4 regions of the Paraglaciecola sp. T6c genome follow, and region 4 is predicted to be linked to each of the others. Evidence: predicted binding sites of a transcription regulator. Region 4 holds the regulator's gene; each other region holds the start of a gene.
What was found. Region 4 encodes sigma-54, which starts transcription at its own class of promoters, with help from an activator protein. Its sites were predicted from a motif close to GTTGGCACGNNNNTNGNNT; they were not measured.
Positions count from the first base shown of each region.

Region 1: PATL_RS12345 (NarK family nitrate/nitrite MFS transporter) is a predicted target of sigma-54. The motif match lies at 4,619-4,637, and genes of this name have one in related genera.
Region 2: PATL_RS14285 (glucan biosynthesis protein) is a predicted target of sigma-54. The motif match lies at 3,015-3,033, and genes of this name have one in related genera.
Region 3: PATL_RS04025 (Npun_F0296 family exosortase-dependent surface protein) is a predicted target of sigma-54. The motif match lies at 2,685-2,703, and genes of this name have one in related genera.

Region 1 is NC_008228.1:2,941,494-2,949,316, reverse strand. Features, by position in the region: gene PATL_RS12365 (TetR/AcrR family transcriptional regulator) at 1-244, shown strand, start outside; gene puuE (allantoinase PuuE) at 258-1,163, shown strand; gene PATL_RS12355 (NCS2 family permease) at 1,318-2,649, opposite strand; gene PATL_RS12350 (adenosine deaminase) at 3,239-4,255, shown strand; gene PATL_RS12345 (NarK family nitrate/nitrite MFS transporter) at 4,808-6,274, shown strand; gene PATL_RS12340 (bifunctional protein-serine/threonine kinase/phosphatase) at 6,315-7,823, shown strand, end outside.
Region 2 is NC_008228.1:3,388,562-3,396,384, reverse strand. Features, by position in the region: gene nhaB (sodium/proton antiporter NhaB) at 1-1,316, opposite strand, end outside; gene fadR (fatty acid metabolism transcriptional regulator FadR) at 1,563-2,273, shown strand; gene PATL_RS14285 (glucan biosynthesis protein) at 3,177-4,919, shown strand; gene mdoH (glucans biosynthesis glucosyltransferase MdoH) at 4,963-6,888, shown strand; gene PATL_RS14275 (HupE/UreJ family protein) at 7,186-7,823, shown strand, end outside.
Region 3 is NC_008228.1:906,138-913,960, forward strand. Features, by position in the region: gene PATL_RS04015 (FecR family protein) at 1-885, opposite strand, end outside; gene PATL_RS04020 (RNA polymerase sigma factor) at 882-1,556, opposite strand; gene PATL_RS04025 (Npun_F0296 family exosortase-dependent surface protein) at 1,799-2,641, opposite strand; gene PATL_RS04030 (PEP-CTERM sorting domain-containing protein) at 3,016-3,858, opposite strand; gene PATL_RS04035 (cytidine deaminase) at 4,137-4,535, opposite strand; gene nlpI (lipoprotein NlpI) at 4,748-5,647, shown strand; gene PATL_RS04045 (hypothetical protein) at 5,672-7,015, shown strand; gene nadA (quinolinate synthase NadA) at 7,115-7,823, shown strand, end outside.
Region 4 is NC_008228.1:650,901-658,723, forward strand. Features, by position in the region: gene PATL_RS02885 (ATP-binding cassette domain-containing protein) at 1-82, opposite strand, end outside; gene PATL_RS02890 (calcium/sodium antiporter) at 414-1,376, shown strand; gene PATL_RS02895 (KpsF/GutQ family sugar-phosphate isomerase) at 1,383-2,354, shown strand; gene kdsC (3-deoxy-manno-octulosonate-8-phosphatase KdsC) at 2,354-2,908, shown strand; gene lptC (LPS export ABC transporter periplasmic protein LptC) at 2,905-3,468, shown strand; gene lptA (lipopolysaccharide transport periplasmic protein LptA) at 3,509-4,030, shown strand; gene lptB (LPS export ABC transporter ATP-binding protein) at 4,030-4,755, shown strand; gene PATL_RS02920 (RNA polymerase factor sigma-54) at 4,878-6,371, shown strand; gene hpf (ribosome hibernation promoting factor) at 6,397-6,684, shown strand; gene ptsN (PTS IIA-like nitrogen regulatory protein PtsN) at 6,700-7,143, shown strand; gene rapZ (RNase adapter RapZ) at 7,146-7,823, shown strand, end outside.

The DNA.
Region 1 (7,823 bases), 2.3 Mb from region 4:
GATGAATTCTCGAGTGGCAGTAATACGCCAATGGATCGAGTTAGGAAAATTACCAGACATTGATCCTCATTATTTGTTGTTCAATATTTGGGCGAGCAGTCAACACTATGCTGATTTTTCTGCTCAGATCACTGAACTAATGGGGCACGAGATGGATCAAAGCGAATTCGCAAACGCCACTAAGAGTTTAATTAAGCTCATTTTGCAAGGCTGCGGCCTAACAGTACCGAACGAATATAAATGACAAGAGATAGACAATGAACCACGCATATCCACGAGATTTAATCGGTTATGGCGATACTCCGCCCAACCCAAACTGGCCCGGTAAGGCAAAGATCGCGCTACAGTTTGTACTCAATTATGAAGAAGGTGGAGAAAACTGTGTACTTCATGGTGATGAAGCATCTGAAGTTTTTCTTTCTGAGATTATTGGCGCACAGGCATACAAAGACAGGCACCTGAGCATGGAGTCCATGTATGAATACGGTAGCCGTGCAGGTTTTTGGCGATTACACCGCTTGTTTGAACGCTTAAATGTGCCGATCACAGTATTTGGTGTCACGATGGCGCTGCAACGAAACCCAGAAGCGGTCGCTGCAATGAAAGACGCCAAATGGGAGATTGCTAGCCATGGGATGCGCTGGATCCACTATCAAGATATGCCTGAAGCCCAAGAGCGTAAAATGATTGATGCCTCTATGCAGCTTCATCAAGCCATTACTGGTTCAAAACCCGTGGGTTGGTACACAGGCAGAACCAGCCCGAATACCTTAAAGCTCATCTCTGAGCGTGATGATCTGTTATATTGCGCCGACTCTTACGCGGACGATCTTCCTTATTACGACACCAACTATCCAAAACCGTTGTTGATTGTGCCTTACACGCTAGATACCAACGACATGCGTTTTGCCAGTGCACAAGGGTTCAATAGTGGTGAGCAGTTCTTTCAATATCTTAAAGATGCGTTTGACGTGCTATACGAAGAGGGCAATTACGCGCCTAAAATGCTGTCGATTGGTTTGCATTGCAGGATCATAGGTAGACCTGCCCGTATGGCTGCGCTGCAACGTTTTATCGAATACGTACAAAGTCATGACCAAGTATGGCTGTGTACTAGACAAGAAATAGCGCAACATTGGAAAGACAACTTTCCCTACAAGTAACAAGTAGCCAGTAGAAGGTAACAAGCAGCGATAGATTGCTGCGCTGAAGCCATAAAAAAACGCGTAGTAGGCAAGCCCTCTACGCGTTTTTTATGGGGGTGGGGCTCAGGTGCCTACACTAATTCGTTGTTTCAAATTCGTTATTGCAGATTCGTTATTTCAAATCTAGGACGTAACGCAGAATAAACACCGCAGCCATGGCATAGGTTATCCATGTGACCTGTTTGTACTTGCCTGTGCCGACCATGATACCCACATAAGTGATAAAGCCCATGGCTATGCCTTCGCTGATACTGAATGTCAGTGGCATAACCAATAGCGCAACAGTGGCTGTGGCAAGCGCCGTTAAATCATCAAAGTCTAACTGCCTGAAAGAGTCCATCATTAAGATACCCACCATGATCAGCGCCGGCGTGGTCGCCATAAGCGGGATCACTTTCATCAAAGGGGTAAAGAACAAGGCAAGCATGAAACATAACGCTACGAACACACCGGTAAGGCCAGTGCGGCCACCAGAAGATACCCCCGCAGCAGATTCCACATAGGATGTCACGGGGGATGTACCAAGGGCAGCACCGACCACACTTGCGGTTGCATCTGCGGTCATCGCAGGGCCTATTTTGGGTAAACGCCCGTCTTTGTCTAACAAGTTAGCCCGGCGTGAAACGCCAATTAGGGTACCGATAGTGTCAAACATGTTCACGAACAGCAGGGCGAAGATAAGGTCCCACGTGGTTGCGATGTTTTCTATGGGATACATGAGATCCATGGCGAAAAACGTAGAGCTTATGCTATCGGGCATGCCAACAAATGAGTCAGTGTGCTGAGTAAGGTAACCGTCTGCAGTCGGTATAAATGCGCCAATCAAGGTCAGCACCAATACAGAAATTAATATCGCTCCAGTGACCTTTTTAATAAAGAGTACAATGGTTAGCAAAATGCCGGCGACCGCGAGCATAGTGGCAGGCTCTGATAGATCGCCAATCGTTAGGAACGTGGCAGGGTGGTCAACGACAATGCCAGCGTTTTTTAAGCCAATAAAAGCGATGAATAGACCAATACCACATTGCACCCCTATTTTGAGCGCAGCGGGGATGGCATCGGCTATTTTGGTTCGCACCCCAGTCACCGACAACAGCAAAAACAGAATACCGTTCCAAAACACAATACCCAGAGCTGCTTCCCAATGAATGTCCCTAGTTAAACATATTGTAAAGGCAAAGAATGCATTCAAGCCCATTCCGGGCGCCATGGCGATGGGGTAGTTGGTCATAAAAGCCATTAGCAAGGTGCCCAAGCAAGCGGCAAGTGCTGTGACGGTTATCAAGCCGACAACCGGCATACCGCCAGCGGATAGAATGCTCGGGTTAACCACCAATACATAAGACATAGCCGCAAAAGTGGTTAGGCCGGCGATAAATTCAGTTTTAATATTGGTGCCGTTGGCTTGCAGCTTAAAAAGCTTTTCGAATACTGCGTTAAACATGGATGCTTCTCATTGGGTTCTCTTACTAGCCGCACAGGGCCAATGATGAAAGGGTTAAAGTAACCCCGTGAAGCAAAAACCTGACCATTTAGTCTAGCTTTGGTGTGGTTTATGCTGAACAATGATACACAAAGTCACTAAGAAGCGCTTTCTTGAACCGTTAACAACGGGAAAATAATAGCGGCAAGGGTGTTTTCTTGAGGTAAAATACGTATTTAGCTTAGGTTATTGCCAACGACTGCTCATTTTAGGTGCGTTATATGCCTTTTTCTAGTGCAATAGCTAACTCGTTTACTCGATGAAAAGTGCAGTAGATGACACGTTTGGTTGCTCAAGAGCGCAATCGACAGCGAGTGTAGTGACTGACTAAGCGCGCAATAGATAAACAGGTTTAACAACGCGCTGAATGCATGCACAGCAGTGCATCACAAGACACATAACCCATACTTATCCGCTAACGCAGGACTAAAATAACAGACAATAAACTATCACCTTGTAACGCAGCAGAAACTAACAAGAACAACCAAAAGCAATAGAAATATGAATGGGCCTTTGTGTACATCCATAATAATGATAAGAGGAATAAAAAATGCCCACGCCAGCTACACCCATTGCAGAACTGATAAATTCACTTCCCAAAGCTGAATTGCATTTGCATATAGAGGGCACACTTGAGCCTGAATTAATGATGTCTTTGGCAGCAAAGCATAACGTCGCACTGCCGTACGCAACGATCGATGATGTACGCAGCGCCTACAATTTCGATAATCTACAGAGCTTTCTCGATTTGTATTATTTGGGGGCGTCAGTGCTGCAAGATGAAGACGATTTTTACCGCTTAATGTGGGATTACCTGTGTAAGTGTAAAGAAGACAACGTAGTGCATGTTGAAATGATGTTTGACCCACAAACCCATACTGAGCGCGGCGTCGGTTTTGACGTATTCATGCCAGGCTTCAAACGCGCGATGGAACAGGCAGAAAAAGAATGGGGGCAATCTAGTCTCTTGATCATGTCGTTCTTACGCCACTTAAGTGAAGACAGTGCGTTTGAAACCCTCGATGCTGCCGTGCCTTACTTACCTATGATTGCAGCGGTTGGCCTAGACAGCTCTGAGCTGGGTAATCCGCCAGAAAAATTTGCTCGCGTTTTTGCTAAATCGAAATCTCTGGGTTTGATGCGTGTGGCGCATGCCGGTGAAGAAGGGCCCGCTGAATATATTTGGAGTGCGTTAAACGAGTTAGATGTGCACCGTGTGGATCATGGTGTGCGCAGTGTTGAAGATACGCAGCTAATGGCACATCTTGCCAATAGGCAAATGCCGTTAACCGTATGCCCTTTGTCCAATATCAAGTTATGCGTATTTGATAAAATGGCGGACCACAATATTCTTACTCTATTAGATGCAGGTTTGTTGGTGACAGTTAATGCTGACGATCCAAGTTACTTCGGTGGTTACTTAAACGACAACTACCACGCTTTAGCGGCCGATTTGCCCATGACTCATGAACAGGTCAAAACGTTGGCCGAGAATAGCTTTAAAGCAAGCTTCTTGGATGACGAGCAAAAGGCCCATTGGCTTAGCAAAGTGGCCTCACATTTATAACCTTATCTAACGCAAAGGAATGCGTTTTTTCATAGTCGGCAATGTTTTCAACGACTTATTCAAAAAGCACGCTTATTAAAGCGTCTCGCAAAGCTCCTCTCAACGCATTTCTCAACGCATCTCTCAAGGGGTTATTCACAGAGAATAGCGTGGAAACTTACCAGGCAAGTTGTTGTTGCGTGCATAGCGCATAGCATGTTCACGACGAGTAGGATGGGGGGAGGCTATCTAAAGAAAGAGCAAAGCAAGCGCAAAGCACGATTACAGTGCAAAATGCACCAATATCACCCCGCGGTTTCTATTAAACGCGTTTCAAATTCGTCTAAAAATACTTAACTTATTGTAATTAATAGCTTTTAGAATTTTGGCACCATAGGTGCAAACATTATTGCTGAATGCACTTGTGTTAATAATAACGTTAAAAACGAAACACATACTGACAGAATTACCTCGTTGTAATTTCTAAGTAAGGCAATGTAGCCCGCAATGACTTTCCGTGTCCTGGAGTCTTTGCGGGTTTTTTTTTGAGTAAATTTTCTATGAGAATTCATCATGAGCGTTGAGAAATTTAATTTGCTGTCTTTCACCGGCAAAATGAAAACCCTACATCTATCCTGGATAGCCTTTTTTATCACATTTATGGTGTGGTTCAATATGGCACCCCTAAAAGGCGCTATTGTCGATGGTGTAGGCCTGACTCTCAGCGAATGGAAAACCCTGCTCATTATCAACGTTGCGTTGACGATCCCTGCGCGCGTGATTATCGGCGCGCTAACCGATAAGTTCGGGCCACGAATTGTTTACTCTGCATTAATGGCAATATGCTCAATACCCTGTTTTATGTTTGCTCTGGCTGATAGCTTTACCCAGCTGCTTATCGCGCGTTTTGCATTAGGGTGTATTGGTGCAGGCTTTGTTGTGGGAATTCGAATGGTGAGCGAATGGTTCCCACCCAAAGAGCTTGGCACGGCCGAAGGCGTTTACGGAGGTTGGGGCAATTTTGGTTCAGCGGCTGCTGCTTTTACCTTGCCCACTATAGCTATTTTGTTTGGTGGCGAAGACGGCTGGCGCTATGCAGTAGGCATCACCGGGCTGATGAGTTTATTGTTCAGCTTTGTTTACTATAAAAACACCACCGATACCCCGAAAGGTTCTACTTATTTCCGCCCTAAAAACTTAGGCGGAATGGAAGTCACAAGCGTAGGTGACTTTTACTTGCTGCTGGTGATGAAAACACCTATGTATCTGGCCTTAGCGCTACTTAACTGGAAGCTTTCACCGCAAGGCGTATCGCTATTAGGTGAAGGTGTTGCATTAGCAATATATCTGGGTCTAAGTGCATTGTATGTTTACGATGCGTATCTTACCTACAAGGTCAATAAAGACTTATTTACTACCCCGGTTGCCGAGGTACATCGTTATTCTTTTAGGCAAGTGGCGGTATTGAACATTCTGTATTTCGCCACGTTTGGCTCTGAGCTAGCGGTGGTTTCTATGCTACCGGCATTTTTCGCCGAGACCTTTGAGCTCAGTATGGCGACGGCGGGTTTATTAGCGGGTATGTATGCGTTCATGAATTTAATGTCGCGTCCTGGTGGAGGCCTGATTTCGGACCGCTTCGGGCGCAGAAAAACCCTACTTATTTTAACCGCGGGATTAGCAGCGGGTTACTTTTGCTTGAGCTTGATTGATGCCACATGGCCGATTTGGTTGGCGGTGGTTGCGGTTATGGCATGTTCCTTCTTTGTCCAGTCAGGGGAAGGGGCGGTCTTTGCCGTGGTTCCTTTGATAAAACGTCGTTTAACGGGGCAAATTGCCGGTATGACAGGAGCCTACGGGAATGTCGGAGCGGTTGTTTATTTAACGGTTTACTCTGTGGTTGATACGTCCACTTTCTTTGTGGTCATTGCGTGCACGGCTGTGCTTGGGTTTGTGGCATTGTTGTTTATGAAAGAGCCACAAGGAGCGATGACGGAAGTGCGCGAAGATGGTAGTGTCGAGCTTATCAACGTTACATAAGGTAACGTAGCGTTCAGTCTGTTTATACGAGAAAAGAGCCTTGGAAAAACTTAAATTAGAATTTGGCGGTTTTTCCAGTGAAGGGGTAAAGGCAGAAAATCAAGACGCCTTTGCCGCTTACTTACCCAAAGAGCCTGATTTAACCTCTAAAGGCGGCGTGGCCGCTATCGCCGATGGTGTTAGTGTTTGTACACGTGCTAAAGAGGCAGCCATCACCTGCGTTACCAATTTTATTCAAGATTACTACCAAACTCCCCAAACCTGGACGGTAAAACACGCTTCCGGCAAAGTATTACAAGGCCTCAACCGCTGGTGCTATGGTCAGCACGATTACGAGCACGGTGGTCACAGCCAGATGGTGACTACCTTCAGCAGTATGATATTCAAATCGACGACGGGGTTTATTTTACATTCAGGTGACACGCGCATTTGTCGCATACAAAATAATGATTTTGAGCAACTCACCACAGATCACGTATCACGGCAAGGGCGCAATAATGTATTGACTCGGGCGGTGGGGATAGAGGCGCATTTAGACGTTGATTTTCGTACAGTCGAACTCGTCAAGGATGATATTTTCGTTTTAACGTCTGACGGGGTGCATGAATTTTTAAACAGCAAAACACTGATTGCTCTCATGACAGCCAGGGATACTTCCTTAGAGCAGCGGGCTAAAAATGTTGTTAACGCAGCCATGGCCTCAGGCAGTGACGACAACCTAACGTGTCTGTTGGTCAAAGTGACTGAGCTGCCCGATGCCAGTTTAGATGAGCATTATCGACAAATTATGCATTTGGCCATGCCGCCAGCGCTTGAAGTGGGCATGAAGCTTGAAGGCTATCGCGTGGTACAAACGGTGTTTAATGGTACGCGCAGTAGCTTGTACAAAGTCGTAAACGAATCAGACGGCAAAACCTATGGCTTAAAAACGCCCTCACAACACTTTGTTGATGATCCTGTTTATCTCAGTGGATTTCTGCGTGAAGAGTGGATAGGCCAACACATCGCTCATCCAAATATTATGCGTATTCATAAGCGACCAAATGACGCGAAGTTTATGTATCATGTTTGTGAGTACATAGAGGGGCAAACATTACGCCAATGGATGCACGATAACCCCGTTCCGTCTATTGAGCAGGTGCGCACTATTATTCGCCCATTGGTGCTTGCGTTACGTGTGCTGCAGCGCAGAGACATGGTGCACAGAGACGTGAAGCCTGAGAATGTGATGGTGGACGGTAACGGCGAAGTCAAACTGATTGATTTTGGTACTGTGCTGGTAAATGCTTTGGCAGAAACCAATTCACTGCCCCTTGAAAATATAGCCTTGGGCTCGGTTCACTACATTGCACCTGAGTATTTGCTTACGCAAAACAGTGATTACAAGTGCGATATGTTTTCTGTGGCCGTGGTGGTGTATGAAATGCTAACAGGGCACTTGCCGTTTAAAGCGTTTCGCTATCAAGATTACATCCCCCGTTCCTTCGATGAATGGGATTACCAGCCATTACAGACCTTTCGAGGTGATTTACCTCAGTGGTTAGACTTA
Region 2 (7,823 bases), 2.4 Mb from region 4:
ATTGCAACGGCTAGCATATCGAATTCATCGCGGGTGATGTGACCATGTTCAAGTGCTGCAGCTACCTCGGTAATGTAAACAGAGCCAACAAACACATTGTCACTGACCATGGATAGCGCCCCGTTGGCTAAGTAGAACATCACTAGTTGTGAACGGCCTTCGAAGGTCAGCACCCAATCGATAACAGGCGTGAATAGGCCTTGGTCAATGATGACTGCTACAACCCCAAAGAAAACGCATAATAGGGCTGTAAAGGGCAACGCCTCTTCGAATGCTTTACCGATTGAGTGCTCATCGATGATGCCATTCATGGAGGTCGCCAACACGATAATAGATAAGCCAATTAAGCCTACGGCAGCGAAGTGGCCTGCCAATCCAATCACAAGCCATATGCCGATGAAACCTTGGATCCACAATTTAGCACTGTCTTGTTTGGTACGGGTGGCTTCTTGCTGGTGGCTGTGAGCGGTTAAAATATCGCGAACAACTTGAGGTAACTGTGCGCCATAACTGAATATTTTAAACTTCTCTAAGGCGAAAGTGGTGGCAATTCCGGCGAAAAATACAGGAATAGTGACCGGCGACATGCGCACAAAAAATTCACCAAAATTCCAGCTGGCTTTATCTGCAATAATTAAATTTTGTGGCTCACCAACCATGGTCATCACGCCGCCCAATGCAGTACCTACCGCAGCGTGCATCATTAGGTTACGCAAAAACGCCCGAAAATCTTCCAAATCTTGGCGCTTTGGGTGGTCAACGTGATCGTCGCTGGTGTGGTCGTGATCAGAGTGAAACTCCTTACCAGAGGCAACTTTATGATAGATAGAATAAAAGCCCATGCCGACAGCGATAATGACCGCCACAACCGTTAATGCATCTAAAAAGGCTGACAAAAAAGCGGATGCTGCAACAAACGACATCGACAAGGCAATCTTGTTTTTAAGTTTAAGCAGTAATTTAGTGAACATAAACAACAGCATGTCTTTCATGAAATAGATACCCGCCACCATAAAGACCAGCAGCAAAACCACCTCTATATTGACGACTATTTCATGCTTCATGTGTTCCGGGGAGGTCATCCCGATAAAGAGTGCTTCAATCAACAGAAGGCCACCGGGTTGCAATGGATAGCATTTTAACGCCATCGCAAGAGTAAAAATAAACTCTAATACTAACGCCCAGCCAGCTATGTACGGGTCTGCCATGAATAGGATTGGGTTAAAAATAAGGAAGGCGATAATAGATTTTTTATACCAATCAGGGGCTTGACCCAAGAAATTGCTATAAACTGCGCCGATGGTCGATTGTTGCATAGATTCAAACCTTTAAATTTTTCTAGCTTTTATAACTACTTTTTAAATTCTGTAACGTAAAAATGCAAGGTAAATCGCATGCTTAGCTACATTTAACTTAAAATAAGGTGCTCAAAAGTTTATTCGATGAATGTGACACTCAGTATATAACTTAACATCTTGTTAAAGATTCATTGTTCCCGAGAAATATCATCTGGTACAATCAGTTAATAGCATAATAATATTGATAACCTTGCGAGCAATGAAATGATTTATAAGGCACAGAGTCCAGCCGGATTTGCCGAAGAGTATATAGTTGAATCTATATGGAGCGGTCGCTTCCCTCCCGGTACCATACTTCCTGCAGAGCGTGAACTATCAGAATTAATTGGGGTAACTCGAACAACATTACGTGAAGTACTGCAGCGCTTAGCGCGAGACGGTTGGTTGACTATTCAACATGGTAAGCCGACTAAAGTGAATAACTTCTGGGAAACCTCAGGTCTGAACATCTTAGAAACCTTGGCTCGTTTAGACGAAGATGGGATTTCAGAGCTAGTGGATCATCTGTTGGCGGCGCGCACTAACTTAAGTGCAGTATTTATTCGTGGGGCGATCCGCAACAACCAAGAAAAAACCATTGAAATTCTGCAGCAATATAAAGAAGTAGAGCAAGACGGAACTGCATTTGCTGTTAAAGATTATCAATTAAATCATGACTTGGCCTTTGCATCTGGAAACCCTGTATACGTGCTAATGATGAATGGCTTTAAAGGTTTGTATTCACGTATCGGTGGTTACTACTTCTCTAATGAGAAATCTCGGGCGCTGACCCATGATTACTACCAGCAATTGCTCGCGCTTGCTGAAAAAGGTGATTACGAAAGCGTGTTGTTAGTCATTCGCAATTACGGTATCGCCAGCGGTAAGTTGTGGAACGAGATGCGTGATGAGATGCCCAAGGGCTTAGTTGACTAGCCTCAGTACCGCATGTTGTGGGAATTAAGAGTCATATGATTTTAAATAGCCGCAGTTTTTGCGGCTTTTTTATGTTGCCATACCTTGTTCGTCAATCCTTAACCCCACTACTTAGACCCACTACTTAGACCCACTATTTAACCCCTCAACCTATACCGATTCTCCCTAATTGCTTTTTAGATATGTCCCACGAGTAAAATTTACAATGGCGGGTTAAAAATACCACGGTTATCTCGATTTTCTTGTTTTGAGACTTGGCAAAGAAGTAGATTAAATAACCGCGGCTGTTTCTCAAAACAGACTAGGTTATTCTCGCCTTTGATTTTGTAAGCCATTAATTTTAATAGGTTATATCCATACCAGTACACCACTGTCCGTAATAAGCAACAAAATTGCTGCTCATTAATGTTACGCCTAATGCCAACCTTTGAAAGTGAGACTAATTTGCGACGGGCAAAAACTTTTGAGCGCGCGGCGGCGATTTTGCGTGCAAGGCATTATTCCTTTTCACAGTGACATGCTGCCGCTAAAAATTCACATTAATCTCGGGACTTTTTAGTATCAATGCTGCCTTAGTATTTTCTACGCGGTTTAATTTTAAAGGGCTCCGAGTAAGTCGCTGGCACCGCACTGTGCTGAACGTGCAACTACGTTGCCTTATTCATTTAGCTGTTTTTTCGTCTCAGGTTTGCACAGGAGTGAGTCCTTAATAGCTTATCCTTTAGTCTAATGTTCAGCGGGTTTGGCACATATTTAATTTGTGGTTCGAAAGTTGCAATCTGCGGGTGAGACGTAGCGATTTCACGCGTTAAACGTTCAAGTATTGTAAAAACTGCTCATCACTGGGAACGACCAACCCCAGAATTGTAAAACGCCAAAACCAGTAAAGGGACCAGAAATAAAATGACAACCCAGAACTCCGTCAATCGTCAACGCCTCAAGGCGGTATCTCGTCAAAGGAGTACTCTGTCACGTCTTGTGGGTTTAGTGTGTTTAATTGTCAGTGTGGGGGCTTCTACCCAAGTTCAGACACCAGAACAAGCACCTGTTGATAACAAAAAAACGCAATCGATAAAGCAAACTCAGACCAAGGCAAAAGATAAACAAGACAAGGAAGCAAAGCCTTCAGACGCGGCCGCTGATCCTGTTGAGGCACCTGCAGAGAAAACCACCGAAGAACGCGTGTTCTCATTAGTCACAGAGCAAGCGAAATCCCTTGCTACTCAGTCATATGCGCCACCTAAACAAGATCTTCCAGCTGAATTAGCTGAGATGAATTATCAGCAATACCGCGCGATTCGCTTCAATCCAGAAAAAGCCCAGTGGAAAAACAAAGCCAAATTTGAAATGCAATTGTTCCACCCAGGATTTTTATACCGCTCACCGGTGGGCATTAAAATAGTTGATGACAACAGTGGTACTAAAAACATGTTGTTTGAAACAGACCGCTTTATTTATGAAAAGGATGCTGCAGCCCTGAAAGGGTTGGTGCCTAAAGATGCAGGTTTTGCTGGTTTTAGAGTGCATTACCCATTAAAAACTAATCACTACAAAGATGAAGTAGCCGTGTTCTTAGGTGCGTCTTATTTTCGTTTGATAGGCCCTGGGCAAGTTTTCGGTATTTCAGCCCGTGGGCTCGCTATCGACACCGCGGAAGCAAGCGGTGAAGAATTTCCAGCATTTACCAAATTCTGGATGCTAGAGCCTAAAGAGCATGACACCAAACTTGTGTTCTTTGCCTTGCTTGATAGTAAATCAGTGACTGGGGCGTATCGTTTTGAACTTGTTCCCGGGTTAGATTCTGTTATGCACGTACAAAGCGTTATATTCGCTCGTGAAGACGTCAAGAAATTAGGTGTTGCCCCACTTACCAGCATGTACCTCAGTGGCGAAAATGACACGCGCAAGTTTGATGATTTCAGGCCTGAGGTGCACGACTCTGATGGTTTATCTATGCAGACATCAAGCGGCGAGTGGATATGGCGCTCATTGAATAACCCTAAAGATTTGCGGGTTACCTCTTTGCAAGACGACCAACCTAAGGGCTTCGGGCTGCTGCAACGAGACCAAGACTTTAAGAGCTACCAAGATGCTGAAGCTCACTATCACCAACGCCCTGGTATGTGGATAACCCCCAACAACCATTGGGGTAAAGGAAGAGTAGAGCTGGTTGAAATACCCACTAACTCAGAAACGAATGACAATATTGTTAGTTACTGGGTACCGGCCAAACCCTTCAAAAAAGGGGAAATGCGTCAGTTCGATTACACCTTAACGACAGTAAACGGAGCACTTCACCACGAAGAAGTCGCTAGGGTGACGCAAGTATTTAACAGTTGGGCAGCCTTACCGGGTCAAGATAACGCGCCAGAGCGAAGCGAGCGTCAGATGATGATTGATTTTAGTACTGACGCGTTTGCGCATTTGACCGATTCAATTCGTTTAACGCCGCAGTTATCTCTGTCGTCAGGCACATTTAAAGATTTAGAAGTGATTCAACTGCCTGACAAGAAGACGTGGCGCGCTCAATTTAAGTTAGTGCCTGAGAGCGACAATGCGATAGATATGCGCCTGTTTCTTACCCTTGGTGATACTCAGGTGAGTGAAGTGTGGAATTACGTATGGAGCGCCAACGAGGTTGAGTAATTTTAGCCTTTATAGCAATCGAGATAACAGCGAGGGCACGACCATGTTAATAAATATTAAGGGTAAGGCCGTCCGTAAGTGGATATATGCATTAATGGTGTTTGTCACCTCTATTGCGGGCAGCTGGATGATGTACGAAATCTTTTCAGAAAGCGGTATCACCGTGCTTGAAGTAATTTTGTTGGTGCTGTTTAGTATTACTTTTTTGTGGATCTCTGCCGCGTTTTGGAGCGCCTTTATCGGTTTCATCCTGCAGATATTCGATATTGACCCGCTGAAGCTTAAGCGCAATAAACATTTTGCTGGCCAATTGGACAACGTCATTGTGAAAGACAGGCATGCTGTCGTCATGCCCGTATACAACGAAGACACAGATCGCATCATGGCGGGCTTCGAGGCGTGCTTGGTTGATTTACAGCGCACAGGTCAGCTGGAGCACTTTGACTTTTATATGTTAAGTGACACTCAGAATCCCGATATGGCGCAAGCTGAACTTACCGCGTGGAATGAGCTTTGTCAGCGCGTAGGGGCATTATCTGAGAATATCTATTACCGACGCCGAGAACAAAATACCCATCGTAAAGTGGGTAACTTGGCCGATTTTTGTCAGCGCTGGGGTTACCAGTACGAGTCAATGATCGTACTCGATGCTGATAGCGTGATGACGGGTGAGTGCATGTTGACGCTAGTGAAAGCAATGCAACAAAACCCGATGTCAGGTTTAATTCAAACCGTGCCTATCCCAGTGCGTTCACAAACCTTGTTTGGGCGGTTTCTGCAGTTCGCATCGTGCTTATATTGCCCCATGCTGGCAACCGGTCAGGCATTCTGGCAAACCGACAGCGCAAACTACTGGGGACATAATGCCATTATCCGTGTGGACGCATTTATTCAACATTGTGGTTTACCTACATTAGCGGGTAAAGCGCCTTTTGGTGGCGACATACTCAGCCATGATTTTGTCGAAGCTGCGCTGTTAAGACGTGCAGGATGGGACGTACTATTACTAGCCGATTTAGAGGGCAGTTACGAAGAAATCCCCAGTAATATTATCGATTACGCCACACGAGACAGGCGTTGGGTGCAAGGCAATATTCAGCACCTTGGCATTATCAATGGTAAGGGGTTGCACACGGTAAATCGCCTGCATTTTCTCTTTGGTGCGTTAGCTTATATGTCGTCATTAGTGTGGTTGGTGATGTTAGTACTAAGCACAATAGACGCCGTCGTACGCGCGACCACAGAAACGGTGTTTTTTGCTTCCAATTATTCTTTATTTCCCTCGTGGCCTGTGGTCAAAACTGAATACATTATTACATTGCTAAGTGCCACTGTGGTCATGCTATTGGGGCCAAAGTTACTGGGCGCTATTGTGGCTTTGGTTAGGCGCAGAGAGCAATTTGGCGGCGGATTAGCATTAATGTCCGGGGCGCTAATTGAAGCGACTATCGCCATTATCATTGCCCCATTAATGATGTTTTATCACGCCTATTTTGTACTTAATGTTCTTGTTGGAAAGAATGTCAGCTGGGATGCACAGGGCAGAGAAGGTCGCATGGTGCCGTGGAAAGAAGCCTTTAAGCGTACTTGGGTGGCCAGTGCTATTGCCATCGCGTGGGGCGGGATTACGTTATCTCTAACGCCTATTTTATTTTGGTGGTTGGCCCCTGTGCTACTCGGTTTGTTACTTGCTGCCCCAATTATTCGATTTTCCAGCAGTTTGTATCTTGGCAAATTGAGCCGCAGTTTGGGGATGTTTGTCAGCCCGAGCGAGGTCGAGGAAATCCCGGCGCTGCGTACACTTAGGATCCGCCTAGCCAACATGCAGCATCAAGACGAAATATTGTTATCTAGCCCGCCCATGCCGCCGGAACAGTGGCAAGAGATGCCAGAGCAAAGTTTTGAGTTCTTGTCATCAAGTGTAGAAATGCCGATACAGCGACTGGCGAGTGATAACAAACAACAGTAACTCGATTGTGGCTGGTGGCTCGATTATGGCGTGTTGCACTAAGCGAGTTTATTAGCCACGTATGGCTTTAGCGGCTGAGCCGCAAATATGTACCCCATTTAACGCTGCACCCTTTGCCGACCTTATGGTCGGCTTTTTTTTGTGTAAATGTTTGTATAGATTCATCCCTAAGCGTCATATCGGATATTTAAAGTGAAAAAAAACATATATAATTTATGGGGTTAGAGGTCATTTAGGTTAGTAGAAGTGAACAAGTATTATCGTTATGTCATCAAGCTCCTTTTTTTAGTCAGCGTGATGAGCGGCACCGTGAGTTATGCGCACCAAAACAGTACTGGCTACATCATTGCCAACGTAGATCAAACAGGTCGTATTCAAGGTGAATGGCAACTGGGCTTGACGGATTTAGAATTGGTTTTAGGACTAGATGCGGACCAAAACGGTCAATTGACATGGGGAGAGGTCATTGAGCGTCGAGCAGATATCGCCACTTATTTAGCCGACCATTTATGGCTTAAACGGGGTGGGCTGGCCTGCATCACTCAATTTGCAGGTATAGAGCGCTTAGAAGATCACGCCGACTCCGTGTTTGCGGTAACTGACTTTACTGCTCAGTGTCCGTTAGCAGGTATATTCACCATAGATTACAGTGCGATATTCGTTAAAGACGACAGTCACGAAGTCGTCGTTAATATCAGTGATGATGCCAATACACAGAGCTTTGTGCTGAATAATGCTCAACGCCAAATTGACATAGATCTAACGGATGGCAGTCGCTGGGTCACATTCAAAGAGTTTGTTTATCAGGGCATCATCCATATCTGGATTGGTACCGATCATATCCTGTTTTTATTGGCGCTGCTTTTGCCTTGTGTTTTGCTGCGTCAAGAAGGGCAATGGCAACGAAATCCACAGTTAAAGAACGTACTGAGCAC
Region 3 (7,823 bases), 260 kb from region 4:
TGAGAGAAACCTCCCTTGGATATCAGTATGCAGTTGTTCGTTTGGTCTTAGCTGTAATACTTGCTCCCTTTGCCCTGCTGTTTCTGGTAGGTCAGCCACATCAACCAAACCCCGTTGAACTGAAATTTTCAAACTATTGTTTGGGCTGTATTTTACCTCAAACGCGGTACCACGTACCCGTACTTGAGTTTGCTGAGCCGTAACGGAAAATACGCGACTAGGGTCATGAGTCACATCAAAGTAGGCGCTTCCTTTACGTAAGGTTATACGCCTTTCATCCTCACTGAACGCGACTAAAATACTTGAATTGCCAGCAAGCGTCACGTCACTGCCATCACTTAAGGTGATTTGGCGATTTTGCCCCACAGGCGAGGTGAACGCGGTTTGCGGTTGAGGAATTTCAAGATGAGCGGTTGTGTTAAATACCCCATTGAACGCAAGTAAAGCCACACTGGCGGCCATTGCACATAACGCCAAAAACGATTTTGCGAATATACGTTTGGGCTTTACTTGATGCACTGTGGTCGTTTGCTGATCTGCATGTTGCTGTATCCATTCTGCCGCAGAATCTGTCATGCCGATGGTTTGCCAGATCTTTTGACTGTGGTTAAAAGCCTGCTTGTTATCGTCACTGCTATTGAGCCACAAAACAAACTCTTCGCGTTTGTCTGCGCTGGTATGTCCGCAATATAAGTACGTTAACCATTCTCTGGCTCTGGCTCTGGCTTTGGCTCTGGCTTGAGGCGAGGATGAGCTGGAAGCCTGCTCGTATTCACTGCTTTCATTCACTTCATGATTTGCGCAGCGCTTATTGCTTTTTTTAACACTTGGTCGATTGCTATTGTTTAGTCCGTTGTCGCTAGAATTGCTCTTTGTATGGGTCATGACGTTGGCTCTGTTGAGATATTGCGGGGCGACATATGCGATGAGAAAGCTTGGTCGTTGGCGTTATTCTCCTGCTCATCAATGCGCTCTAAAATTGCCATTATCGCGTTTAGTTGGCGGCAGATATCTGCAACACTCCAGCCGGTATCTGAGGATATTTCAGAATACGTTTGGCCTTTGATCCGGGCGCGCATCAAAATGTCGCGTTGCTTCTCAGTTAGCTGTTCTGTGCCTTTTTGTATTGCAGCAATACGTTGCTCACCCTGCAAAATAGTTTCGGGGCAAACGTCATCACACTGATCTTCTGGGAGTTGAGTATGCTGTGCAATGAGCTCACGAGTTTTACACAAACGCCCTATCGATTTGAGGGTAATATTCATCGCTATTTTGATGATATAGGCTTTGGGGTCTTCTATTTGTTCAAAATCACGTATTTGGGCAATACGGCTAAACGCTTCTTGGGCCACGTCTTCTGGCTCTGGTGGACCTGAGCCGTAACATTTGTGCAGTATGCAGCACACATCGCGCCAATGATCTCTGAACAGCTTATCGATTGCGTTAGGCGCTTGTATCTTCTTTGGTTTAGACGCAGGGGACGTTATTTCTAAAGCTTGGGGTTTTACATGGGAGTTTAGAAAAAACAGCGAAGCCTTTTGTAGCGTTTTGCTCATTGTGTTTACTCTTACACACTAAAAACGGACGGATAGTAATCGCGGAGTAAAACAGAAACATGACAGCTGGTGGCTTTGGGCTAATATTCATAAAAACTTCATATTTTTCATGACGGACTTCACAGGCTGTGCACTTGCTTTTCTGCATAGGCTCGTTGCACAAAGTGTTCAAGGGTGAAAGAAAAATAAACAAATGGATATAAAAAAAGCCGGCAAGCCGGCTTTGATGTAAAGTGTATTCATTATTTCTTGAGGCGCTTTCCAACGCCAAGACCTAATAGCCCTAAACCGACGATAGCAAGGCTGGTTGGCGCGGGCACGTCTCGCTTGTCTAATCCAACAACGATGTTGTCAAACTCACCTGCAACACCAGAAGAGATAACTCGAAGTCTGTTAAAAGCTTCGTTTGCATCAAAGGCTATGTTGACATAGACATTTGATGAATCCGCGACTTGGTTACCAGCGGTGCCGTTTAGTTGGGCCAAAAGCTCAGCGCCAGTTATTTTGCCCACGAGTGCATCGTCAGAGTAAAACTCAAAAGAGTTATAGGTGTCTACCGAGCCCCAATAAAAGCCTAGATAATTAACGCGAGAATCAGCAAGTGACGACACGGTTGTTCCTATACTGTCTAGAAAGCTTGTGTAATCGATATCTACAAAACTATCCACACCCACGGTGGAAGGCGTTGTGTAAGCATAACAAGTGTTATCGCCAGCAGGTGCCGCGGCAACATTCCTAGTTGACCCCTCACGAACGTTAAGCACGGACGAACCACTGGCTGTAACGGCTAGTGGTGAGTTGATGGCACATCCGTTTGATGAGCCTGCAACGTTGTAGCTTTCATCTTGGGTCAAGGGCAGCGCATCGATAGCGGTGGCTTTGTCAAACGTTTCTACGAAGTAGCCGTCGGACAAAGAATTGATCGTGTTGTCAGCGTTGATTTTTAGACTCGTCTTGCCCGAGCCGTCAGTGGCGGCTTGGCCCCCGAAGGAAATAACCGCCGCATGCGCAGACTGGCTAACTGCCAAAGCGATTAAGGTCGTTTTAAATAACTTTATACTGTTTTTAGTCATTGAATTTTTCATGTGTAACTCCGTTATGCAGCTACAGTTACTGCTACTAAAGTATTAGCATAAGCCGTGCCAGAACAAATTATTGAGCATTATCATGGTATTGCATTCTGAGCGGTAAATATCTATACCGAAAGCGTAAAAATAGGTGACTAATGTGTACGAAATTTACACGCTTAGTGTAAAGTTTTCTAAGGGGGGAATCGCTACTAAGAACACGTTAAATAAGGGATTGAAGCTTTGCGTAAAGCAAAAACTTGTCAGCCCATTATTAACAACTTAATAGGACTGAATAGAGGACTTTTTAACTGTTGGCGTTTGTCTTTAATGCGGCTTATTTTCAGGCATAAAAAAAGTCGGCGAACCGACTTTTTTATGAATTGTTAATATTACTTCTGCAGTTTTTTACGCAATACGAAGCCGATTAGACCTAGACCTAAGAAAGCCAAACCAGCTGGTGCAGGTACATTACGATTTGATAAACCAACCACGATGTTGTCGAACTCACCGGCTACGCCAGATGAAACAACACGTAAGCGGGTGAAAGCTTCAGCAACGCTGAAGTTTATGTTCACGTAAACATTGGACTTATCAGATAATCTGTCACCTTCAACACCACCAACAAGATCTAATATTTCTTGACCAGCAATGCTTTTCACTAATTGGTCAGTATCAGAGTAAAACTCAAAGGTGTTATAGGTATCGATTGATCCCCAATAAAAGCCTAGGTAGTCAATGCTTGAACCAGCTAAAGACGCATCTATTGTACCGATGTTGGCTAAGAAATTGGTGTAATCGATGTCTACGTAACTATCAGTTCCAACCGTTTCAGGTGTGGTATAAGCATAACAAGTCGTGTCACCAGCAGGTGCAGCTGCTACATTTCTCACTGAACCTGTACGTACATTTAACACGTTAGTGGAGCTAGGTTGAACAAGTAATGGTGAGTTGATTGCACAACCAGTAGAACTGCCTGCCACATTATAAGTTGTGTCATTTGCAGTCGGTAGCCCTGGAATTGCGGTGGCGCTATCGAACGTTTCTACAAAGAAACCGTCGCTGATGGCATTGATAGTATTGTTCGAGTTAACATTGGCGCTTGTTTTACCAGAACCGTCTGTGGCTGCTTGACCACCTAAGGTAATAGTAGCGGCGCTAATGTTTTGCGATGCAGTTAGCGCTAGTAAAGCGGCTGCTGATATGAATTTTGCTTTCTTAAATAAACGTGTCATAGGTTACTCCTGTACGACGACCTAACTGCAACTGTGATATGTATTGTCGATAAAGCACAAACTGAGCCACTTCTAATTAATCCTTTTAATTCAACATCTTAGGCTTTTGGCTAATTGACGCTCAACAGTCAGTGTAAAAAAAGTAGACAGGCTTTAATTTGTAGCGTTTCTAACTAGATACGCTTCGAAACTCGGCACATTATAACGGTGGTTGATTTTTAATCAATGCTGTTGTGTGCAAATATTTTCTTTATCAGGCATCAGGGCTAACGAGGTTTTTACTGCTCAAATGCAAAGGGTAAAATTTCATTCATGGAAAGCGTTTTAATTTCACCTTCGCTGGTGGCCATATGAACTAAAGTGTCTTTGCTGGCGAACTCAAAAATACGCTGACGACACCCGCCACACGGTGAGCAAAAGTGTTCATTTGGGCTGGCAATTAAAATTTCACGGACTTGCCTCGCACCACCTGCCACCATTGCTGCTAAGGCGTTTCCTTCGGCACACTGACCTAGCGGAAATGACACGTTTTCTACGTTGCAGCCAGTATACGTTTTACCGTCTTCTGCCACTAGGGCAGAGCCCACTCTGTAATCAGAATAAGGAGCGTGTGCTTTGGCTTGTACATCCAAAGCGGCATTAAAGAGGCTTTGTAAATCAGTTTGTTGCTTATTCAAAATGGTATCGCTTTTTTTCTCAATAGCCGGCTAGTGTGCATTATTTTTACAACTTGATACAGTAGATTGCAATTTTCGCCTTCTCGTTGTCTTTACATTTATGGGTAAATACGCCACCCTGCCTGTTTACTAAGCTTCATTTCCTGGCCGATTCCGCATTTTATCGCCATCACATTTTAGACCGAGCGTTGCCTACTCTTATGCTAATTACAATGCAAAATAAATTTTTCTCACTGGTATTCTTAGGATTGATATTAAGTGGTTGCGCTAGTAGCAATCAAGCTCAGCAAAGCCAAGCACAGATGAGTAACTTATTACTCGCGGAACCTGCGCCCATGAGCGTGCGTTCGCAAATGGCGATTGCTAGGTATAACCAAATTCTTGAGAAAGCACCGTTAGAAGATCAAGAAAGGGCAGAGTTACTCCATCAACGTGGCATGTTGTATGACAGCGTTGGGCTTGCTGGTTTAGCCCAATACGATTTTGATCATGCAATACGTCTTAAACCAGATATGGCGGAGGCGTATAATTCTTTGGGGGTACATTACACCCAGCAAATGAATTTTATACAAGCCTATGAAGCGTTTGATGCCACATTAGACATCAATCCTGATTATGAATTTGCATTTTTGAATCGTGGGATTGCGCTTTATTACGGTGGCCGTGCCGATTTAGCCGTGAATGATTTTAGTGAATTCTACCGAAATGATGAATCCGATCCATATCGTGCACTTTGGTCCTTTATTGCCCATAGCGAACTTGACCAAGCAGATGCATTAATTACGTTAAGCAATAATCGTGAAAACTTAGACGAAGACAACTGGGCGACACATTTAGTCGACCTATATCTAGGACGTATAGATGAACAGGCATTATTAAACGCCCTAATTCAAGGGGTAAAAAGTCAGCAAGAGTTGACGGATCGCCTTTGTGAAGCGTATTTCTATCTGGGAAAATATAACTCAGCTTTGGGTAACCGCGGTGTGGCGTCGAATTACTTCAAGTTAGCTCTGAGCACCAACGTATTTGAATATGTTGAACACAGATATGCGCGACTTGAGCTTGATATGCTGCGCGATAAAGCCGTTGCTGAAAGTGAAGGGCCACAATAGCAGCCTGTGCTTAAGAGACGACAAGTGCTAAAGGTAGGCTTGTTGCTTTGTTGTGTGGTTTGGCTGCTTGCTGGGCGTAGTGATTCAACTTACTACTTAGCCTTTCTAAATGCGCAAGCGGCCGTTCAATCGAATCCATTCCATTTTTTATACAAAGCTCATCAATATGGTGACCCAACAGCGTTATCTAGAATAAGCCAAGTAGCCATCGAATCTGACAATGGATATTGGTTACACTTCTCAAAATTAGCTGGCTCACCCCAAATTCAGGAGTATTTTTCTCACTTACAAGCAAGTAGAAAACGCAGTCGCGCTTCTGAAAAGGCATTTATCTACGTCGCATCACAAGGTGATGTAGATGCTCAGGTAGCGCTTTATCATCATTTTATCGTCAAGAATCAACGGCAAAAAGCGCAATATTGGTTGGCAAAAGCTGCGCAGCAAGATGCAGGCAGTGCGGTGTACTATGCTGAATGGTTATCCCTGCTTGGCGAAGAAGAAAACGCTGTTGTTGCGTTGAGACAAGCTAGGAAAATCGGTAGTCGTCGTGCAACTGCTTTACTTAACATGATACGTTCTGAGGACAATTTCGCCTCCTCTGGGCGTAATTCGTCGCAAGAATGTGCCCTGCAGCTGCAAATGGTGGCTGGCACACTTCATTCTGTTTTACAGGGAGAGCGTTTTAAAACTCGTTTTGAAAAAGACACTCGATTAAAAGAGCTGCCTATCTGTATTAATCAACCTATTTGGCTCACATCACACGAACTCACTTGCTCAGCTAACTGGCGGGGTGCTCAGCGCTTAGGATGCGATATTACCGCATTAAGTGTTCCTCTTATTAAGCAGAGTTTTACCCATATAGTGGTGCTTGCGGATAAGGGCAAAGCGAATGTACACAATGGGATTATGTTTTTAGATAGCAAAGATGATTACAACGTTTTTGTACATGAACTCGCGCATTTTGCTGGTTTTGTAGATGAATATCCCTTGTCATCAGGATTAGCGAACAGCATTTGTAATTCGAATGATGCACCAAATCTAATCGTGAGCAAGGCGGCGAAAAAACCGAATATAAAGCAATGGCAAACTTTAGGGATGACTGCGCCCACGACAATGAGTGAATCTCGCACTTGTGATAATCACACAGCGCAAGGCTACAAACCAAGTAGAAAAATGACGTTTATGGAGTTTTACGACATCGCTTATATCCCACCTTATTACCTAAAAGTATGGGCCGAACGTTTATTGGAAAAGCCCTTATTAACGCCTGCTTACATTAATTTATATCAAGGCTATGAGGCTAAAGGCGAGCCTGCGCGTGGCAAGTATTGGCGCGATCGTTACCAGCAGTACTTGCAAGCAGATTAAGTCGGTGCGATTGAATATAACGGGAAGTGTGATTTTTGCTCACACTATCGGTATACTACTCGGATTAATTATGATGTTTGTGGTAACCAAATAAGCACTATGAATCAGGCACTTTCTATCGGTACGGTGGATTATCCGTTCCCGGCAAAACCAGCGCGATTAACTTCTGCTCAGCAACAAGATTACATCGACAAAATTAAACAATTGCTCATCGAGAAGAATGCCACGTTAGTTGCGCATTACTATACTGATCATGAAATCCAAGCGCTAGCTGAAGAAACGGGTGGGTGCATTTCTGACTCCTTAGAAATGGCGCGCTTTGGCCGTGATTGCGATGCGCAAACACTTATTGTTGCAGGTGTTCGCTTTATGGGTGAAACAGCAAAGATACTCAGCCCAGACAAAACCGTAATCATGCCGACCCTTGATGCCACTTGTTCATTGGATATCGGCTGCCCAGAAGCCGAGTTTTCGGCGTTTTGTGATGCACATCCTGAGCATACCGTTGTGGTGTATGCCAATACATCTGCTGCGGTAAAAGCGCGTGCAGATTGGGTGGTAACATCAAGCATAGCCCTTGAAATCGTTGAACATTTAGACGCCCAAGGTAAAAAGATTATTTGGGCGCCTGATCGTCACTTAGGGTCATACATAGCTAAAGAAACCGGTGCTGACATGCTAATGTGGCAGGGCGAATGTATCGTGCACGACGAGTTCTCAGCTAAAGCCCTGCGCGACATGAAGCACCTATACCCGGACGCTGCTGTGCTTGTACATCCAGAGTCACCCGCCAGTGTAGTGGAGTTAG
Region 4 (7,823 bases):
CGATACGCAAGGAGATATCATCATAGATAATACGACCGCTTCGCGAGAAGGTCAGGTTGTCTATTTCTAGCAAATTTTCCATTAAGCCTGTTGTCTTCCTATCAGATGAACCAAATACTAATAATATAGGGTTGTGGTAATTGGCGACATTATATGTTTTTTCAAGGGCAAACCTCAAAACCTAAAAGTAACAAGTTATATTCGTATTTTTAGAACGTTACTTAGCCCGCCAAACGCTTGCTCAAACGATTAAACATAATAGTGTCAACTAACGTATTAGTTAGATGACCAGATGAATGGTTTTTTCGTTCATTTTTAATTAGGTAGCGCTGGTTTATTTGTCACACAATGAATAGGCAAAGGCAGTGCTTTTTGCGACAATTAGATATTGGTATAAAAACAAGTGAGTTTTCGTGATAGTTGAAGCGTTATTATTTTTGTTGTGGTTAGTCGTATTAAGTTGGGGCGCGGATAGATTCGTATTCGGCTCATCTGCGTTAGCAAGAAATATGGGCATTTCACCCATGATTATCGGCTTAACCATAGTCGCAATGGGGTCTTCAGCGCCAGAAATTATGGTTTCTGCCACTGCATCGCTTAATGGCAACACAGATACGGCCATCGGCAATGCGATAGGCTCCAATATCACCAACATCGCGTTAGTGCTGGGCTTAACCGCTTTACTGAAACCCTTGACGGTAGCATCGACGACGTTAAAACGTGAAATGCCAGTGATGCTAGGCGTGTCTCTGCTTGCGACTTACTTCTTGGCTGATTTATATTTGTCGCTAAACGAAGGCATAGTGCTGTTTATCCTATTCTTTTTCACTATAGGCGGTTTGGCGTGGATGTCATACCACATGGAAAAGGGCGATCCTTTAGAGCAAGAGACTCACGACGAAGTACCAGACGGTGTGCCGACAAAAAGTGCGGTGATTTGGTTGTTTGTGGGCTTGGTATTATTGCCCCTCAGTGCGCATTTCATGGTTGAATCAGCGGTGGAAATAGCTCGCCACTTTGGCCTAAGTGACTTGGTGATTGGTTTGACCATTATTGCCATAGGCACCAGTCTGCCCGAATTGGCTGCCAGCATTGCTGGTGTGCTAAAAGGGGAAGATGATCTCGCCTTAGGTAACATCATTGGATCGAATATATTCAACATATTAGCCGTCATGGCCATGCCTGGTTTGATATCTCCTGGGGCTGTCGACCCAGATGCAGCAAGTCGAGATATTTACACTATGTTGGGCTTGAGCATTTTGCTGGTGCTGTTTTGTTTCAATATAAGAGGCTCTCGCCGAATCAATCGTTATGAAGCTGTCGCTTTTCTCGGCTGCTTTGTCGCTTATCAATACTTTGTTTTTAACCAAGGTTAGTGCGGCATGAGTCAGCAAGAGTATATTCAGTCAGCCCTGCGGGTGCTTGAAATTGAAGGTCAGGCAATCAAGCAGTTATCCCAATATATTGACGACAATTTTATTGCAGCATGCGAGCTCATGAAAAACTGCAAAGGCAAAGTGGTTGTTTGCGGTATGGGTAAATCTGGCCACATAGGGCATAAGATATCTGCGACATTAGCGAGTACGGGAACGCCTGCATTTTTTATGCACCCAGGGGAGGCAAATCACGGTGACCTAGGCATGCTTACAGAGCAAGATGTTCTGCTGGCGATTTCTAATTCAGGTGAAACATCTGAGCTATTGGCACTATTGCCTGTGGTGAAACGTCGTGGTATTGCCATTATTGCCATGTCGAATAACCCTGCTAGTTCGTTAGGTAAGCACGCCGACGTCAATTTGTGTATTAAAGTTGAAAAAGAAGCTTGTTCTCTAGGCTTGGCGCCCACGGCGAGCACCACGGCAACTTTAGTCATGGGAGATGCTCTGGCGGTGGCACTGTTAGATGCAAGAGGTTTCACGCCGGATGACTTTGCACTTTCTCATCCTGGAGGTGCGCTTGGGCGCAAGCTTTTACTTAAGCTTGATGACATCATGTGCCAAGGGGATCTGATGCCTTTGGTTGGCACGACCCAAACGATTAGCCAGGCACTACTTGAAATTTCGCGCAAAGGGCTAGGAATGGCGGGTATCGTTGGCGATGACGGGCGTTTGCTGGGTATTTTTACTGACGGTGATTTACGACGGGTACTGGATGCCAGAGTCGACATTCACACAGTCAGTATTGAAAGTGTTATGACTGCTAATTGTGTTACAGCATCTCAAGAAACCTTGGCTGCTGAGGTGTTAAACGTCATGCAGAAACGCAAAATCAGTTCACTGTTTATTGTTGATGACAATCACCTTCCGGTCGGTGCCATCAACATGCAAACCTTGTTATCAGCAGGAGTGATATAATGGGCGACGTTAATACGTTATATGGTGCTAAGTCATCTTCATTAATGGACAAGCTTTCCCGCATTAAATTACTGACTTGTGATGTAGATGGGGTGTTCTCTGACGGGCGCATATACATGGGCAATGACGGCGAAGAATTGAAAGCGTTTCATACTCGTGACGGTTTTGGAGTTAAAGCCTTATTAAACATTGGTGTGCACGTTGCGGTTATTACCGGACGTGAATCAAAAATAGTGCACAAACGCATGTCAGCGTTAGGGGTCGAGCATATTATTCAAGGTTGTGAACAGAAAAACGATGCGCTTTTGGCGTTGCAGCGCCAGTTAAATATAGGCAAAGACGCTACCGCATCCATCGGGGATGATATGCCCGACGTGGGAATGTTTACCTTGAGTAACGTCGCCGTAGCGACACACGATGCCCATCCATTTGTACAGAAACAAGCTCTGTATATTACCCAAATCAATGGGGGCTTTGGTGCTGTACGCGAAGTTTGCGACCTAATTTTGCACGCCAAAGGCAAGTTAAACAAAGTCAGTGGTAGTAGCGTATGAATCGAGTCACCCTCAGTATTGGGTTATTGTTTTTATTAGTCATCGCCATCAACTTACCCGACTGGCTAGCTGATGAGGACTTGATACCGCGAACTGAAACCGAATCTGCTTGGCAACCAAACTACCAAGCAAGTGAAATGCTAAGCACTCTATTTGATAAAGACGGCCGTTTGAGCCATCAGGTCTTTGCTACTAAAATGGAACACTTTGATTTGCTCGGTTTTACTTTATTCAAAGAGCCTCAATACACGATATTTGTTGCGTCACAGACTGCGCCTTGGCAGGTATCAGCCAAAGACGGTACTTTGTATGAAGACAATCGGATCCAATTAGAGAATAATGTCGAGATACGTAATCAAGATGAGCAAGGATTTGCTCGTAGCATTCGCACGGACTTCATCGAGATAAACTTGATCGATAAAACCATGGTGTCTGACCAACCAGTAAAAATATTTGGTCAGCACTATGTCATCAACAGTAACGGTTTTAAAGCCAATTTAACGACCCAACAATATGAGCTACTTGATCATGTGCAAACCATTTATCAACCTCAGCCTTAGCTTAGTTGCCTTAGCAACATTATCATTTTCCCCATTAAGCATGGCTGGCAAAGAAGATTTCACGCAAGCGATAAAAGTGGACTCGAAGTTTCAGTTCGGGGACGGTAAAACTAAAAAGTCTATCTTTCGAGAAGACGTGCACATCAATCAAGGTAGTTTGAATGTGTATGCCGATGAAGTAGAAGTCGACGCGAGTAAAGGCGAAGGTAACGAAGTTTTCATCGCGACGGGTAGCCCGGCTAAATACTCTCAACAACAAGAGCAAGGGGGCAGTATTGAGGCATCAGCCAATCGCATTGAATATCGCAGAGATTTACGCACACTAACCTTAGAAGGCGATGCACAGCTGAAGCAGAACAATAGCAGTGTAAAAGGTGAGTCGATAGTGTTTAACATGGAACTTGAACAAATTGTCGCGCAAGGAGAGAGCGAGAGTGAAAATAGCGGACGAGTTACGACTATTTTTCAACCAGCTAAGAAATCAGCGAGCAGTAAAAAGCAAACTGACGCGAAAAAGTCCAGTGATGCTGAAGTCAAACCAAAACAGGATGAAACTCCATAATGGCGACGTTAAAAGCCTCGCATTTGGCTAAATCCTATAAATCGCGTCAAGTTGTGCGTGATGTCAGTCTAGAAGTGTCCACTGGCCAGATTGTCGGTTTACTTGGTCCAAACGGTGCAGGTAAAACAACCACGTTTTATATGATTGTCGGTTTGGTTCCCTTAGATAAGGGAGAAATCAGTATTGATCAGCAAGATCTTACCCTACAGCCCATGCATATGCGCGCTCGTTTAGGGATTGGTTACTTACCCCAAGAAGCCTCTATTTTTCGAAAACTGACAGTCTATCAAAACTTGATGGCTATCTTGCAGACACGCAAAGAGCTCAGTGCAGAACAAAGAGAACAGCAAGCGGATTCATTACTCGATGAGTTCAATATAAATCATATTCGTAACAGTGCTGGTATGAGTTTGTCTGGAGGTGAACGCCGCCGGGTAGAAATAGCGCGGGCACTGGCAGCCGATCCAGAATTTATTCTGCTCGATGAGCCGTTTGCCGGTGTTGATCCTATTTCAGTTAATGATATTAAAAAAATTATTCAACATTTACGTGACCGTGGTATTGGTGTTTTGATAACCGACCACAATGTAAGAGAGACACTCGATGTGTGTGAGAAAGCTTACATTGTTAGTCATGGTGAACTCATCGCTTCTGGCACGGCAGAAGAAGTATTAAGTGATCAACGTGTAAGAGATGTATACCTAGGCGAACAATTCAGGCTATAGTTAAGCTGAAAAAGCCGCTCATTTTATCGAGATTATACTCAGGCGCTTGGTGAGACATTTACAGTCAATCGAATCAACCACAGCATATTTTTTAGTTTGCAACGGACAGAATAAAGAAGTAAATGAAACCCTCTTTACAATTAAAATTTAGTCAATCACTCACTATGACGCCACAGTTACAGCAAGCTATTCGTTTGTTGCAATTGTCTACGTTAGATTTACAGCAAGAAATTCAAGAAGCCTTGGATTCCAACCCGCTGTTGGAAGTTGAAGAGCCTACGGATCAGGAATCCGGCGATAGTGCGTTAAATGACAATTCCCTCGACCCGTCTTCTAAAGATACCAATGAAATAGTTGATACCAGCAGTGACAACTTAGACTCAAGTGAAGCGTTCGAGAAAAACGAAATCCCAGAAGACTTACCTACGGATACCACTTGGGATGAGTACATCAGCGCTTCTTCCGCACCTGCCTCTAGCATATCCAGTGGTGCCGGCGGTGATGACGAACAGATCTTTCAAGGCGAAACCACAGATAACATTCAAGATCATTTGCTGTGGCAAATGCGTTTAACCCATTTTAGTGATACCGATGTCGCGATTGCGACAGCGATCATTGATTCTATCGATGAGTCTGGTTATTTGACCATGAGCGCTGAAGACGTTCTGGCCAGCATGGATGATGAAGAAATAGAGCTCGATGAAGTGGAATGCGTACTTAAGCGTATTCAAATGTTCGACCCAATTGGGTCAGGCTCTCGTACACCACAAGAATGCTTGCTAGTGCAATTGCGTCAGTTTGCTCCTGATACACCCTGGTTAGAAGAAGCGAAGACCTTGATTGGGGACTATGCCGACCTTTTGGCAAGCAAGGATTACCGTACTTTGATGCGTAAATCTCGCCTTAAAGAGGATGATTTGCGTGAGGTCATGCGTTTACTTAAAACGCTCAATCCGCGTCCAGGCAGCGCCTTGATCAAAGGTGAAGCAGAATACGTTATACCTGATGTGTCAGTGAGTAAGAAAAATGGCCGTTGGACAGTAGAGCTTAACCCAGACAGCCTACCCAAATTGAACGTTAATCAACAGTATGCTGCAATGAGTCGTAGCGCGAAAAACACCAGTGATAGTCAATTTATTCGCTCACACATGCAAGAAGCCAAATGGTTTATTAAAAGTGTTGAGAGCCGAAACGATACCTTATTGAAAGTGTCAAACTGTATAGTACAGCAGCAAATGGGCTTCTTTGAACATGGGCCTGAGATGATGAAGCCTATGGTACTAAATGACGTAGCCGAAATGGTGGATATGCATGAATCTACAATTTCTCGTGTTACTACCCAAAAATATATGCATACCCCTAGAGGTATATTTGAGCTGAAATATTTCTTCTCGAGCCATGTTGCAACTGAGACAGGCGGAGAGTGCTCGTCAACGGCGATACGCGCATTGATTAAAAAGCTGGTCGCAGCTGAAAAACCAAGCAAGCCGTTAAGTGACAGCAAGATTGCTCAATTGTTGGCCGATCAAGGCATCATGGTCGCTCGGCGAACAATAGCAAAGTACCGGGAATCTCTGATGATACCCCCGTCGAACCAACGAAAAAGCCTATTGTAGGCTGATTAAAGAAGGAAGAGGCGATATGCAAATTAATATTACTGGTCACCATGTGGATGTAACCGATTCACTAAAAGATTATGTCGATACTAAATTTACCAAGCTCGAGCGACACTTCGATCAGATCAACAATGTTCACGTCATTCTCAATGTAGAAAAGCTCAACCAAAAAGCGGAAGCGACAATACATTTGAATGGGGCAGATGTATTTGCCACCATGGAACACAACGACATGTATGCGGCAATAGATGGCCTAATCGATAAACTCGATCGGCAAGTTATCAAGCATAAAGAAAAAGCTAAACGCCATTAACCCATCAGGTAAATAATGGAAATATCAAATATTCTTCACCCTGACTGCGTCGTATGCGCAGTTCAGGGGTCCAGCAAAAAGCGCATTTTAGAGCTTATTAGTCAATTGGCATCTGAGCACCTTGTTGAAGTAGACCAAGCGACCATTTTATCCAGTTTAGCGGGGCGCGAGAAAATGGGGTGTACGGGCATTGGTGGTGGTATAGCACTACCACATGGCCGTATAAAAGGGCTAGAGTCAGCCCTAGGCGTGCTTGTAACGTGCCAACCTCCGGTCCAGTATGACGCCATCGATAACATGCCAGTGGATATCTTCTTTGCTATTTTAGTACCAGAGGAAAAGGCCCAAGAGCACCTACAAACCTTGTCGGCGATAGCCAAAAAATTCGTTGATAAAGACATTTTAAATCGTTTGCGCAGTGCAACCACAGACCAAGAATTATTTCAGGTACTCAGTTAATTATGAAGCTTATTATCATCAGTGGGCGTTCAGGCTCAGGGAAGTCCATCGTTTTACGTTCACTGGAAGATTTAGGCTATTACTGCGTTGATAATATCCCCGTCAACTTATTGCCCACTTTGACCCATACCGTCGCTGACGAGTACGATCAGGTCGCGGTCAGCATTGACGTGCGAAATTTACCCAAAGATCCCAACGAATTGGTGGAAATACTCGACTACTTGCCGTCAACGTGGGAAATGACCATATTGTATTTGGATGCCAGCGATGACGTACTGATTAAGCGTTTCAGTGAAACCCGCCGCTTGCACCCGTTGTCTAAGCAAAACAAATCATTGTCTGGTGCTATTCAAGCAGAAAGCCAGTTATTGGCGCCGATAGCTGAACGTGCAGATTTATATATAGACACAGATCAATTATCAATTCACCAGCTGGCCGAATTGGTGCGCGAGCGAATATTAGGTAAAAAAAGCTCACGCTTAGTTTTGGTTTTTGAAAGCTTTGGTTTTAAACACGGTATTCCTAAAGATGCGGATTATGTATTTGATGCACGTTTCTTACCCAACCCGCACTGGGAGCCAGATTTAAAACCCCTTACTGGACTTGATTCCCCCGTCGAGATTTTTCTTGGCTCACAACCCATAGTCACTAAATTTATCTGGCAAATTCAGAATCTGATT